Regions from separate parts of the Colwellia sp. SU-HH01217 genome, predicted to be linked through region 3. Evidence: predicted binding sites of a transcription regulator. Region 3 holds the regulator's gene; each other region holds the start of a gene.
The links. The regulator sigma-54, encoded in region 3, starts transcription at its own class of promoters, with help from an activator protein. The targets are predictions, from matches to a motif close to GTTGGCACGNNNNTNGNNT.

Region 1 (3,219 bases), 240 kb from region 3:
GGATCTTTTTAGGTTATTAGGGTTCGAGTTACTGACAAATTCAAGCTGAGTTATTCGCAGAAAAAGATCAACCTTTACCACAAAGGGGCTAGCATCAGGTACACCTAGTGCTTGTCCAAAACCACATAACTTAATCATTTATCTTCCTTAAAGCGCTATATTTCCAATAACGTGAATTTTGATCAACGTATTATGGTTAAACAATATAATTACCTGAACGGTAAAGGTTATTCAATTTATTGTAAAGAGTTTACCGTTAATCTATGAAGAAATTTCTGCGGCAACAACACTGATTTCAACTAATAAAACATCTCTTGCCATAGGGGCTGCTACGCAGGCTCTTGCTGGCGCATAACCTTCTGGCACCCAATGATCCCAAACTTCGTTCATTTCACTAAAATAACTCATATCTTTCACATAAATAGTGGCGGATAAAATGTGCTTACGATCGCTGCCTGCACTAATTAAAAGTTCATCAACTTTTTCGAGCATCGAACTAGTTTGCTCGCGAATTCCCTTAGTGGCGTCTTTGCACACTTGTCCGCACAAATAAATCGTACCATTGTGCTTAACAATTCGACTCATACGTGTTTTGGTTTCAATTCTTTCTATTGTCATTTTGCTCAACTACCTTTATTCAGCACATAAAAAAACCTTTTAGCTCACACTAAAAGGTTTCTTAGTATAACTAATTTACAATTAGCTAGTTCGGTTATTTTTTACGTCTCGCTGCAAAACCAACAAGTGCTAAACCAAATAAAGCCACTGTAGTTGGCTCTGGGATATCACTGACAACTTCACCATTACGTACACTAAAACGGTATAAGCCATCAACACCAACGTTTGATGTGTTAGTTAAACCTAACATTGCTGATTGATTACCAGCAGCACTTAGCTCTGAAAAATTACTGCCATTACCCGAATTCCAACCGGCACGAGCAATTGTTCCACCCAAGCCACCTACTCCATCACTCGCTTCACCTGTGGTCCAATTTAAATCTTCATAACGAAATTCAATATCAAAGTCTCCATTACCTTGATCAATTAAGGCTAATTGAAAGCTGTTTAATAAGTCTGACTCACTATCATAATAACCAACATCATCCCAAGTAGCAGTAAAGATATTATTTGTTGTATCAAGATCCCAATAAACTAAATTGCTACCAGTTGAGTTGCCACCAGGAGATGCTGCTACCGCACCCCCTCTTGTATCAACATCAGCAAAAAATGGCGCGATAATTGGGTTAGAAGTCGCATCAATTAACGAGTACGGAGTAAAAGCACTCAATTCATCAACGAATGTTACATTACCATTATTATTTAAATATAAACCTGTGTAATTAGTGCCAAAAAAATCCAAACCGCCAGTAAAGACACTTGATAAGTCTAGAAAAGCTGTTGAAGCATCGTCATTGGCTGATAGTGAGTTTTCACCAAAACCAACACTACCGCCTAAACCATTAGTTAACATAGTTGCAGATGAAGCAAAAGAGCCCAACGTTAACGTTGTCGCAAGCAGTAAGTTTTTAAAATGCATAGTAAATCCTTTTTATTTGTAAAGTAATATTATATTTCAACCGCTAAAGGCAAATATCAAGCCAAAATAAAAATTAAATATAACACTTTAAAAACAGTAACTTAAAAAAGACAAACTTAACAAAATTCAACGTACATAATAAGTTGTAAAAATATCTGACAAAAAAAAGCCTTACAACAGAGTTGTAAGGCCTTAAAAATTAACAGTAATTCACATTAGTGGTAATTACTCCCACTCAATTGTCGCTGGTGGTTTACCTGAAATATCGTAAACAACACGAGAAATACCATCAATTTCGTTGATGATACGATTAGAGACTAAACCTAAGAAGTCGTACGGTAGGTGTGACCATCGAGCAGTCATAAAATCAATCGTTTCAACACAACGTAGTGACACAACCCAATCGTATTTACGTGCATCCCCCATAACACCAACTGAACGTACAGGTAAAAACACGGTAAACGCTTGGCTTACTTTAGTGTATAAATCATGTTTATGTAATTCTTCGATAAAAATTGCATCTGCACGACGTAATAAGTCGGCATATTCTTTTTTCACTTCACCTAAAATACGTACACCTAAACCAGGTCCAGGGAACGGGTGGCGATAAAGCATGTCGTAAGGTAAACCAAGTTCTAAACCAATTTTACGGACTTCATCTTTAAATAGTTCACGTAAAGGTTCAACTAAACCTAATTTCATGTAATCAGGTAAACCGCCAACATTATGGTGTGACTTAATAACATGTGCCTTGCCTGTTGCCGAAGCTGCAGATTCAATAACATCAGGGTAAATAGTCCCTTGTGCTAACCATTTTGCATTTTCAAGTTTGTTAGATTCTTCTTCAAAAACATCGATAAACACATTACCGATAATTTTACGCTTAGCTTCTGGCTCACTCTCACCCGCTAAGCGATCAAGAAACCTTGCTTCGGCATCAATTTTAATAATATTTAAACCAAAGTGATCGCCAAACATCTCCATAACTTGCTGACCTTCGTTTAAACGAAGTAAGCCGTTATCAACAAAAACACAGGTTAATTTACTGCCAATAGCGCGATGTAATAGCATAGCAACAACAGAAGAATCGACACCACCAGAAAGCCCTAGAATAACTTCATCGTCACCAACTTGTTCTTTCATTTTAGCAATAGCATCTTCAATAATAGACGCTGAAGTCCATAACTTCTCACATTGACAAATATCTATGACAAAGTTCTCTAAAATACGTAAGCCTTGCTTAGTGTGAGTAACTTCTGGATGAAATTGCACTCCGTAGAATTTTTTCTCTTCATTTGCCATAGCTGCATACGCACAACTTGGTGTTTGTGCAACAGTAACAAAACCGTCAGGAATAGCAGATACCTTATCACCATGACTCATCCAAACATCAAGCAATGCATTACCATTTGCGCTAATACTATCTTCTACTTTGTTAAATAACGAAGCTTGGGCAATTAGTTCAACCGAGGCATAACCAAATTCTTTATGATCAGAACTTTCAACGCCACCACCAAGTTGTTCAGCCATGGTTTGCATACCGTAACAAATACCTAATACAGGAACGCCAGCATTAAATACATACTCAGGAGCACGTGGAGAGTTTTCTTCAGTAACTGATTCTGGCCCGCCAGCAAGAATAATCCCTGTCGGGTTAAAGTCTTTAATTTGGTCTTGAGTTA
Region 2 (3,219 bases), on a different contig from region 3:
GGTACAAGCCATGCGTGATGGTGCTTGCAATTATATGGCTAAACCGTTTGCGCCCGAAGTATTACTCAACATGGTTAGTCAATACGTTCCTCTTAAAGTTGTTAATAAAAATACCCCGATTGTTGCAGATAAACACAGTATTGAATTATTAAGACTCGCCAAAAAAGTGGCTACTACAGAAGCTTCAGTTATGGTGCTAGGGCCAAGTGGTTCTGGTAAGGAAGTATTAGCACAATATGTGCACTACAACTCTGCACGAAGTGAGCAGCCCTTTGTGGCGATTAACTGCGCTGCAATCCCTGAGAATATGTTAGAAGCGACCTTATTTGGCTATGAAAAAGGGGCTTTTACTGGTGCTATTCAAGCTTGCCCTGGTAAATTTGAACAAGCCCAAGGCGGCACTATTTTATTAGATGAAATTACTGAAATGGATTTAGGCCTACAAGCTAAAATTTTACGTGTTTTACAAGAGCGAGAAGTCGAGCGTTTAGGTGGTCGGAAAACGATTAAGTTAGATGTTAGAGTTATCGCCACGTCTAACCGAGATTTAAAAGAAGCAGTAAGTGAAGGAAAATTCCGCGAAGATTTATATTATCGTTTAAATGTATTTCCATTAACTTGGTTGCCACTTAATGAGCGCCGAGACGATATTATACCTTTAGCTCAGCATTTGGTGGTTAAATACAGTCAACAAACAGGCGATAATATGCCGATGTTCAGCATAGCTGCTAGAAGTAAAATGTTAGCTTATAACTGGCCTGGTAATGTTCGTGAGTTAGACAATGTCATTCAACGCGCTCTTATATTGCAAAGCGGTAATGAAATTGGTGTTGACGATTTGTATATTGAAAATTTTGAAACAACTTCTGTGCAAGAGCGGAATTTAGTTGATCAATCAAATAACAATATTAAAGAAGAAAATGAGAGCCTTTGTGCACAAGAACAGGGTAGTGAATTAGGTAATGAATTGAAGTTACAAGAGCATCAAATTATTTTAGACACACTACAATCGTGTCACGGCAGCCGAAAAGCTGTTGCAGAGCGGTTAGGTATTAGCCCAAGAACTTTACGTTATAAAATTGCTAGAATGCGTGATAGTGGTATCCAAATACCTGCTTAACGATATTTTTAAGCTTTGATTATCGCGCTGTTGTCGCAATCCATATTATTAAAAACACTTTAAACGGTACTATCTTTAAACAGTACTATAGAGTTTAAAGTGTTTTTATTTTAAGCAATATCTTCCTTAGTATTTCTCTCAATAGACTCGGTCGAGTCAAGTAACTCCTAAGCTGAACGCTTTTTTTCTTAATTAAAGTTATTGGCACTATGCTTGCAGTATCACTGTTATATCTGGTTATAACAAAATTTTGACAGTAAGTGAGCACGCTATGGAAATATCCAATAATTCTTTATACGCCCAAATGCAAAGCATGTCGTTAGAGGCTAGTGGTAACCGTTTTCCGTCAATGCAAGCGGCCGATGTCGGTATGCAGGGAAGTGAAATTCCAGCTGTTAACAAATCAGGAAGTGACTTTGGTAACTTATTAAAAGACGCGATTGAAAACGTTAATGCAACGCAAAAAGAAGCGGGGCGACTAAAACAAGCTTTTGAAATGGGTGATCATAACGTGACCTTAGCAGAAACCATGATCGCATCATCTAAAGCTGGGTTAGCATTCGAAGCAACAGTTCAAGTGCGTAATAAATTTGTTGAAGCGTATAAAGAAGTCATGAGCATGCCAGTGTAATTTCATCGATTGAATACTGAAAAATAATCGTTAAGCGAAACGCAAAGAAGTACACAGCAAAAAATATAATAATGATCACTGTCCAAAATAACAGTTAAGCGGAGAAGTTAAGTGTCTGACGTAACCAGTTCAAATGATATGACCGTCAATAATGATAACACCGACATGGTGGTGTCAGATGATAGTGATATTGGTGAGCAAAAATCAGGTCTATCAGCTACTTTAGGTAATGTAGATGTATTAAGACAGCTTACCCTAATTATGGCATTGGCTATTTGTTTAGCTATTGCTGTGTTTGTTATTTTATGGGCCAACCAACCTGAATTTCGCGTTTTAACTAAACTGCCAACAGAGCAGTTAATTAAAACCATGGATTTTCTTGACTCGAACAAAGTCGATTACACCCAAGAAAACAACACGATTTCAGTTCCTATCGAAGAATATCAAAGCATAAAATTATTACTTGCTCGTGAAGGTTTAGCGACTAAACCAGAGCAAGGTAACGATGTTTTAATGCAAGATATGGGGTTTGGGGTGAGCCAACGCTTGGAAAGTGAGCGATTAAAATATGGCCGTGAACAGCAACTTGCTCACACTATCACCCAGTTGCAATCTATCTCTAAAGCTAAAGTATTATTAGCCATTCCTCGTGAAAATGTATTTGCCAGACGCGCTAAAACGCCTTCTGCTACCGTTGTTTTAACCATGCAGCGCGGTCGTGTGTTGTCTGAAGAAGAAGTTGACTCGGTTGTAGATATTGTCGCTTCTGCTGTGCAAGAGCTTTCACCTAACCGCGTAACAGTAACCGATCAAAATGGACGTTTACTTAACTCTGGAAGTCAAGATTCTATCTCGTCTCGTTCTCGTAAAGAATTTGAAATTGAACAAAAACGTGAACAAGAATACTTAGCGAAAATTGACAGTATCCTTATTCCTGTTGTTGGCTTAGGTAATTATACTGCGCAAGTTGATGTCACTATGGACTTTACCAACGTAGAAGAAACACAACGCCGTTATAATTCAGACTTACCTTCACTACGTAGTGAAATGAAAGTTGAAGATAGCACTATCGGCGGTTTACTTGGCGGTATTCCTGGGGCTTTATCTAATCAGCCTCCGTTAGATGCTGCCATTCCAGAAAATGCCGTTGCGAATAATCAACAAAAAGCTATGCCATCAAGAAAGCATGTTGAGTCAACCAAAAATTATGAATTAGACGAAGCAATAAGCCACACTAAACAACAAGCTGGTACGGTACGCCGCATTAGTGTATCAGTGGCATTAGACTATTTAAATGAAACAGCCGCGCCAGTTGACGGCGCTGCAACAGGTGAGTTAACACAAACCCCACGCTCGGTTACCGAATTGGCCAGTATTCGTCGTTTATTACAAGGTAGTATTGGTTTTGATTTACAACGAGGTGATATATTAGAAGTGATAACGTTACCGTTTGCTCGCTCTGATGTGG
Region 3 (3,219 bases):
CTAACACACGCTCTCTTACTAAATCGGCAAGTTGATGCGGGCTTAATTCGCTGGTGTTGATGTATAAATCAGCGCGTGTTGATATGGGTTCTAATAATTTTTTTTCTAATGAAATGGCTTGATCAAGCGCGACATTTTGTTTAATTAACGGATGCAAGCGGCGTGTTTCACTAAAGCGCTTAATTAAATCATTATTATTGGCATCAAGATAAAGAATATTGAGCTCTACGGCATTGGGAAGATAATCAATGATTTCGGAAATATCATCAGGATCTTTTGGTAAATTCCGCACATCTAGACTGACGGCAACCGTTTCATAATCGTTAATAACCGTGTGAATAAGCGCAGGAAGTAAATTAACAGGAATATTATCAACGCAGTAATATCCTAAGTCTTCCAACACTCTAAGAGCCACTGACTTTCCTGAACCAGAGCGACCACTGACGATGATAAGTTTCATATTGTTACCTACAATTAAAAAGGGCGTAAAGGTTTATTAACTAACTGATTGTTTGGATAAAGTCGAAGAGTTGCTCGTTATCGCGGCATTTTCTTAATTGCTTACAGTTATTTTTATCACTAAAGAGTTGAGCGATGCTTTGCAGGGTACTTAAGTGTTCTTCACAACAATCCTCGGGAACAAAGAGTGCGATAAAAATATCGACTGGGCGATTATCTATGGCATCAAATTCAATAGGTTGTTCAGTGGTTATTAATACGGCCACTACTTTTTGGTCGCTTTGAATACGCCCGTGAGGGATCGCGATTCCATTACCAATGCCTGTGCTACCCATTCTTTCCCTGGTCATTAGGCTTTCAAGTAACTGGTGCTGATCTAAGCCGGAAATTTTATTAACCGCAATGGAGCAAACTTCTTCAAGAATACGTTTTTTACTATGGATACTCACTAAACAGTGGGTACAGTCTTTGGTTAGGATATCTTGCAACTTCATCATATATTTCTGCGGTTTATCAATATTCATTGGTACACCTTTTTAGTTACTGTCACTGGGTAGGATCAGCAAATAAAAAAGTGATTGTGAGCTTGTGCCAATCTAATGGTGATTGACTTTGCCTTTGTATTTTAAAATTTGTTTATCAAGTTTATCTATTAACAAGTCTATCGATTTATACATGTCTTCATTCGCTGATGAAGCAAAAACTTCACTACCTTTAAGGTGCAAGGTTGCCTCGGCACTTTGCTTGAGTTTTTCTACAGTGAGCACAATGTGGGCGTTATTGATTTGATCAAAATGACGCTCTAATTTAGAAAATTTGTTATTGACATACTCTCGTAGAGAACTCGTGATTTCAACATGGTGGCCAGTAAGATTAATTTGCATAAACGAGATCCTTATTAATTAAAAATTTCAAATAGTATTAAAGTAAACTTTTTCGTTGATTCGAAGGCGGAATAGTTAAAGATTCACGGTACTTAGCAATAGTTCTTCTAGCTACGTTGATCCCTTGATCTGCTAAAAGCTCTGCTATTTTGCTATCACTTAATGGTTTAGACGGTATTTCTGCGGCAATCAGCTTTTTAATTAAGGCTCTGATGGCCGTTGATGAACATTCGCCGCCATTTTCAGTGCTAACATGGCTAGAAAAGAAATATTTGAGTTCAAAAATTCCTCTAGGGGTATGCATATATTTTTGTGTGGTAACACGCGATATGGTTGATTCGTGCATATCAACAGCTTCGGCAATATCATTTAACACCATAGGGCGCATTGCTTCTGGCCCATGCTCAAAAAACCCTTGTTGCCGCTGCACGATACAGTTTGAGACTTTCAATAAGGTATCGTTGCGTTGCTCAAGTGACTTAATGAACCATTTAGCTTCTTGTAAGTTAGAACGAATAAATTGATTATCACTGGAAGATTTCATCGTCCGAGTTAATGCCGCATACTGCTGATTGATAGATAATTTAGGTGCGGTATCAGGATTGAGTTCAACCATCCAACGACCATTTTTCTTTTCTACAGAAACATCAGGAATGACATACTGATCATCACTTTTAATGACCGCATCGCCAGGACGAGGGTTAAGCGTTTGAATAAGACGAATAACTTCCCGAAGTTGATCTTCTTTTAACTTGGTTTTGCGCATTAGTTGGCGGTAATCACGGCTGCCAAGTAAGTCAATATGTTCACTGATAACTAATTTACACTCAGCTATCCAAGGTGTCGACGGTTCAAATTGGTTCAATTGAATCAATAAACAATCGGCAATTGAACGAGCAGCAACACCGATTGGGTCAAACATATTGATACGTTTCAATACCGCTTCAACTTCATCTAATTCGACATCCTCTTTGGCAATACTCTCAAGAATGTCTTCACAGCTTACGGTGAGGTATCCTGCATCATCAACAGCGTCAATTATTGCAGTTGCAATAGCTCTATCAGTGTCGCTAAAAGGAGTTAATTGCATTTGCCAATGTAAATGGTCTTGAATAGAGTCTTGAGTTTCACCTTGGTAGGTGTAATCTTCTGATGGTGCTGAGTTACTGACACCTGAGCTAGCTGTTCCTGCGCTATATGAATCATCCCAAGTTGTGTCCATATTTAACTCATCTGGAATGTCATTCTTTTCCATAGCTTCTGTTGTACTAATTTCATCGATAGTTGGGGTGGAGTCTTCACTACCGTCACTCGTTTTACTTTCATTAGCACTTGCAGAAGGGTTATGACCTTCTTCTATATGATCCGCTTTATTTTCGTTTGAAGCCGGTCCACTTTCATCCACTTCTAATAGTGGATTGCTTTCAAGCGCTTCTTGAATTTCTTGTTGGAGATCTAACGTTGATAACTGCAACAGCTTTATTGCTTGTTGCAGTTGTGGTGTCATGGTTAAATGTTGTCCAATACGGAGTTGTAATGTAGGGCGCATTTACCTTTATAAATTTCCTAGTTAGTTTAAATAAAGCATAGTTTACGTTATTGAGAAAAGGTGTCTTTTCTTAAAATAAATTTACTTATTTGTATTCCATCACTATAACGTGAATTGTTCACCTAGGTATACATCTCTTACGTGTTGATTCGCAAGTATTTGTTCTGCATTACCTTCGGCAATTAATTCACCATGACTTACAATATAAGCGTGTTCACAAACATCGAGAGTTTCTCTGACATTATGATCGGTAATAAGTATGCCAATACCACGCTCTTTTAAATGGATAATAATCTTTTTTATATCGCCTACTGAAATAGGATCAAC
Region 4 (3,219 bases), on a different contig from region 3:
ACTCTGCGCTTTGGCAAAAAGCTAGTTTTATCATTACTTCCGAATTCATTAAAATTTTTATTGTGGCCTTTTGTCTTATTTTTATTGTTCATAAGTTGATTACGAGGCACATCTATTTAATCACTGATTATTCACAGCAACTCAGTGGCGATAATTTAGATCTGCCTTTGGCCTTAGTTAATCGCTCTGGAAAAAAAGATGAGTTAGATTTTTTGGTTGATGCCATTAACGCTATGCGCATAAAACTGAAAAATGACATAATTAAATTAGAAGAAGCCGAGAATGCTCTTATCTCTCTTAACGGTGAATTAGAGGTAAAAGTGTTTGATCGTACTTCAAAATTAGCTAGCACTAATGAGCAGTTACAACACAGTCTAGATAATCTTACATTAGCGAAAGATCAATTGGTACAGTCTGAAAAAATGGCTTCACTGGGGCAATTAGTCGCAGGTGTTGCTCATGAAGTTAATACGCCATTAGGTATTTGTGTTACCTCTATCACTGCGTTAAAAGAAAAAATCGACGATTTGGTCAAAGCTGTCGATTCAGAAGAGTTAACCAAATCCTACCTTTCAAATACTTTAAATTTGTTGATTGAATATCAACAAATTATTGAGCGTAGCTTAAATAAGTCTGTTGAATTAATTCGCGGTTTTAAATCGGTTGCAGTTGAGCAGCATACAGATCCTGAAATTAATATTAATTTATTTGGGCATGTTACAGACGTGGTTAATACTGTAAAAACAATGTTTAAACATAAAAAGTATCAAATTTCTGTATCGGTAGATCCTGAACTAAACTTAATTACTTACCCTAGCGCTTGGAACCAAATTTTAACTAACTTTTTGATGAACTCACATATACATGGTTTTGAAGGTTGTGTTGAAGGTGAAATAAGTATTGAGTTTACTGAAAGTAGTGGCTATTTAACCCTGTTATATAGTGATAATGGTAAAGGGTTGAGTGACGAAATTAGAGAGAAAATATTCGATCCTTTCGTAACCACCAAAAGAGGGCAAGGCGGTTCGGGCTTAGGTATGAATATTGTTTATACTCTCGTTGATGCAAAACTTGAGGGCACTATAAGGGTACTTAAAACAGAACAAGGCTGCGCTTTTAAAGTTAAAGTACCTATACATAAAAAGACTGTAACGAAGTAGCGCTTACGTACTATATAAAGAATATAAAAATACAAAACACCTAAGGGTATGTCGTTAGCTTAGGTGTGTAAACGGTCATTTAGTTGCACCAATTAAACATACACCCTTCCTAAATTATGCACTTTAATTGTGCATGTTTAATTTATCATAGTTTTCCTTTTTATTATTAATTCATTAAAAACATAGACTTATGTTTTTCGTTGTCGTTGGTACAAGCTTTGCAATCTTGGATTTATAAATCTCAAATAATGTAGATTCAGGAAAACACATGAGTAATAAAATTAATTTAGTTGTTATCGGTAATGGTCCGGTTGGGCATCATTTTTTAGAGTCTTTGGTGCAAAGTGGTAAGTCGGGGAATTATAACATCACAGTGTTTGGTGAAGAAGTAAGACCTGCGTATGATCGTGTACGTTTAACGGCTTGGTTTGATACTCGTGATGCTGCCGACATTAATATGGTAGAACAAGGCTTTTATCCCAGTAATGATATTACGCTTTTTACTAGTGATAAAGTGGTTGCCATAGATCGCTCAGCTAAAACTGTTACCTCACAAACAGGTAAAATTGTAAACTACGATAAGATTATTTTAGCCACTGGCTCTTACCCTTTTGTCCCTCCAGTACCTGGCTTTGACAGAGAAAATGTTTTTGTATATCGCACCATTGAAGACTTAGAAGCTATAACAGCAGCGGCACAAAAAGGCAAAACAGGCGCGGTAATTGGTGGAGGCTTATTAGGTCTTGAAGCAGCTAAAGCTTTAAAGGACTTATCTTTAGAAACTCATGTTGTTGAGTTTGCCCCAAGATTAATGGCGGTTCAAATAGATGATGGTGGCGGCAAAATGCTGCGCAAAAAAATTGAAGATATTGGCGTTAGTGTGCATACCGAAAAAAATACCAAGAGTATTACCGATGGTGAAAACGCTGTACACAAAATGAGTTTTGCTGATGGCGAAAGCTTAGAAATAGATATTATAGTGTTTTCCGCTGGTATTAGACCCAGAGATGAACTCGCTAAATCATCCGATCTAAAAATGGGCGAACGTGGTGGCATTGTTATTAATGACCAATGTCAAACAAGTGATGAGGATATTTATGCCATTGGTGAAGTTGCTTTGTGGGAAAATAAAATATTTGGTTTAATTGCCCCTGGTAATGCAATGGCAAAAGCGGCATGTGAACATTTACTTGGCGATAGTGGTAATGAGTTTACCGGCGCCGACATGAGCACAAAGCTTAAGTTAATGGGCGTAGATGTAGCCTCAATTGGCGATGCTCATGGCAATACACCAAACAGTCGCAGTTATACTTTTGTCAATGATCGTGATGAAGTTTATAAAAAAATAGTCGTTTCTGAAGATGATAAGTATCTACTAGGTGCCGTGCTTATTGGCGACGCAAGTGAATATGGCAACTTATTACAGTTTATGCTTAACAAAATGGAACTTCCTAGTGAACCAGAAGGCTTAATATTGCCACAAGTTGATGGTCAATCAACTGGACTCGGTGTTGATGCACTGCCTGAAACCGCTCAGTTATGTTCTTGTATGAATGTAACTAAAGCTGATGTGGTATGCGCGGTCAGCGAGGGTGCAACTAATATAGGTGATATTAAAAATGTCACCAAAGCTGCTACGGGTTGTGGTGGCTGTACGGCGTTAATTACCCAAGTTCTTAATTGTGAATTAGAGAAAAATGGTGTTGAAGTAAACACTGATCTTTGTGAGCACTTTGCTTATACCCGCCAAGATTTATATAACATTATTCGTGTTGAAAAAATAAAAAGTTTTGAGGCATTACTTGAAAAGCATGGCTCTGGTTTAGGTTGCGATATTTGTAAGCCTACAGCAGCCTCACTATTAGCTTCTTGTTGGAATGATTACATTCTTGAAAAACCATTACACGGTTTACAAGATACCAATGATTACTTTATGGGAAATATGCAAAAAGATGGCACTTATTCCGTTGTGCCACGTGTTGCAGGTGGTGAGATTACCCCAGACAAGTTGATTGTTTTAGGTGAAGTGGCTAAAAAATATAACCTTTATACCAAAATT

Region 1: the regulator sigma-54 is predicted to act here: its motif matches at 1,585-1,603, upstream of AC27G3_RS00505 (nidogen-like domain-containing protein).
Region 2: the regulator sigma-54 is predicted to act here: its motif matches at 1,321-1,339, upstream of fliE (flagellar hook-basal body complex protein FliE).
Region 4: the regulator sigma-54 is predicted to act here: its motif matches at 1,366-1,384, upstream of nirB (nitrite reductase large subunit NirB).

The regions. Positions count from the first base shown of each region.
Region 1 covers NZ_BAAJLX010000001.1:135,464-138,682, forward strand. Annotated here, with positions in the region: gene AC27G3_RS00495 (glutathione S-transferase family protein) at 1-138, opposite strand, end outside; gene AC27G3_RS00500 (RidA family protein) at 262-618, opposite strand; gene AC27G3_RS00505 (nidogen-like domain-containing protein) at 713-1,537, opposite strand; gene guaA (glutamine-hydrolyzing GMP synthase) at 1,763-3,219, opposite strand, start outside.
Region 2 covers NZ_BAAJLX010000002.1:123,078-126,296, reverse strand. Annotated here, with positions in the region: gene AC27G3_RS03685 (sigma-54-dependent transcriptional regulator) at 1-1,120, shown strand, start outside; gene fliE (flagellar hook-basal body complex protein FliE) at 1,392-1,751, shown strand; gene fliF (flagellar basal-body MS-ring/collar protein FliF) at 1,890-3,219, shown strand, end outside.
Region 3 covers NZ_BAAJLX010000001.1:374,248-377,466, reverse strand. Annotated here, with positions in the region: gene rapZ (RNase adapter RapZ) at 1-460, opposite strand, end outside; gene ptsN (PTS IIA-like nitrogen regulatory protein PtsN) at 501-983, opposite strand; gene hpf (ribosome hibernation-promoting factor, HPF/YfiA family) at 1,056-1,343, opposite strand; gene AC27G3_RS01605 (RNA polymerase factor sigma-54) at 1,381-2,892, opposite strand; gene lptB (LPS export ABC transporter ATP-binding protein) at 2,995-3,219, opposite strand, start outside.
Region 4 covers NZ_BAAJLX010000002.1:296,863-300,081, reverse strand. Annotated here, with positions in the region: gene AC27G3_RS04505 (sensor histidine kinase) at 1-1,160, shown strand, start outside; gene nirB (nitrite reductase large subunit NirB) at 1,429-3,219, shown strand, end outside.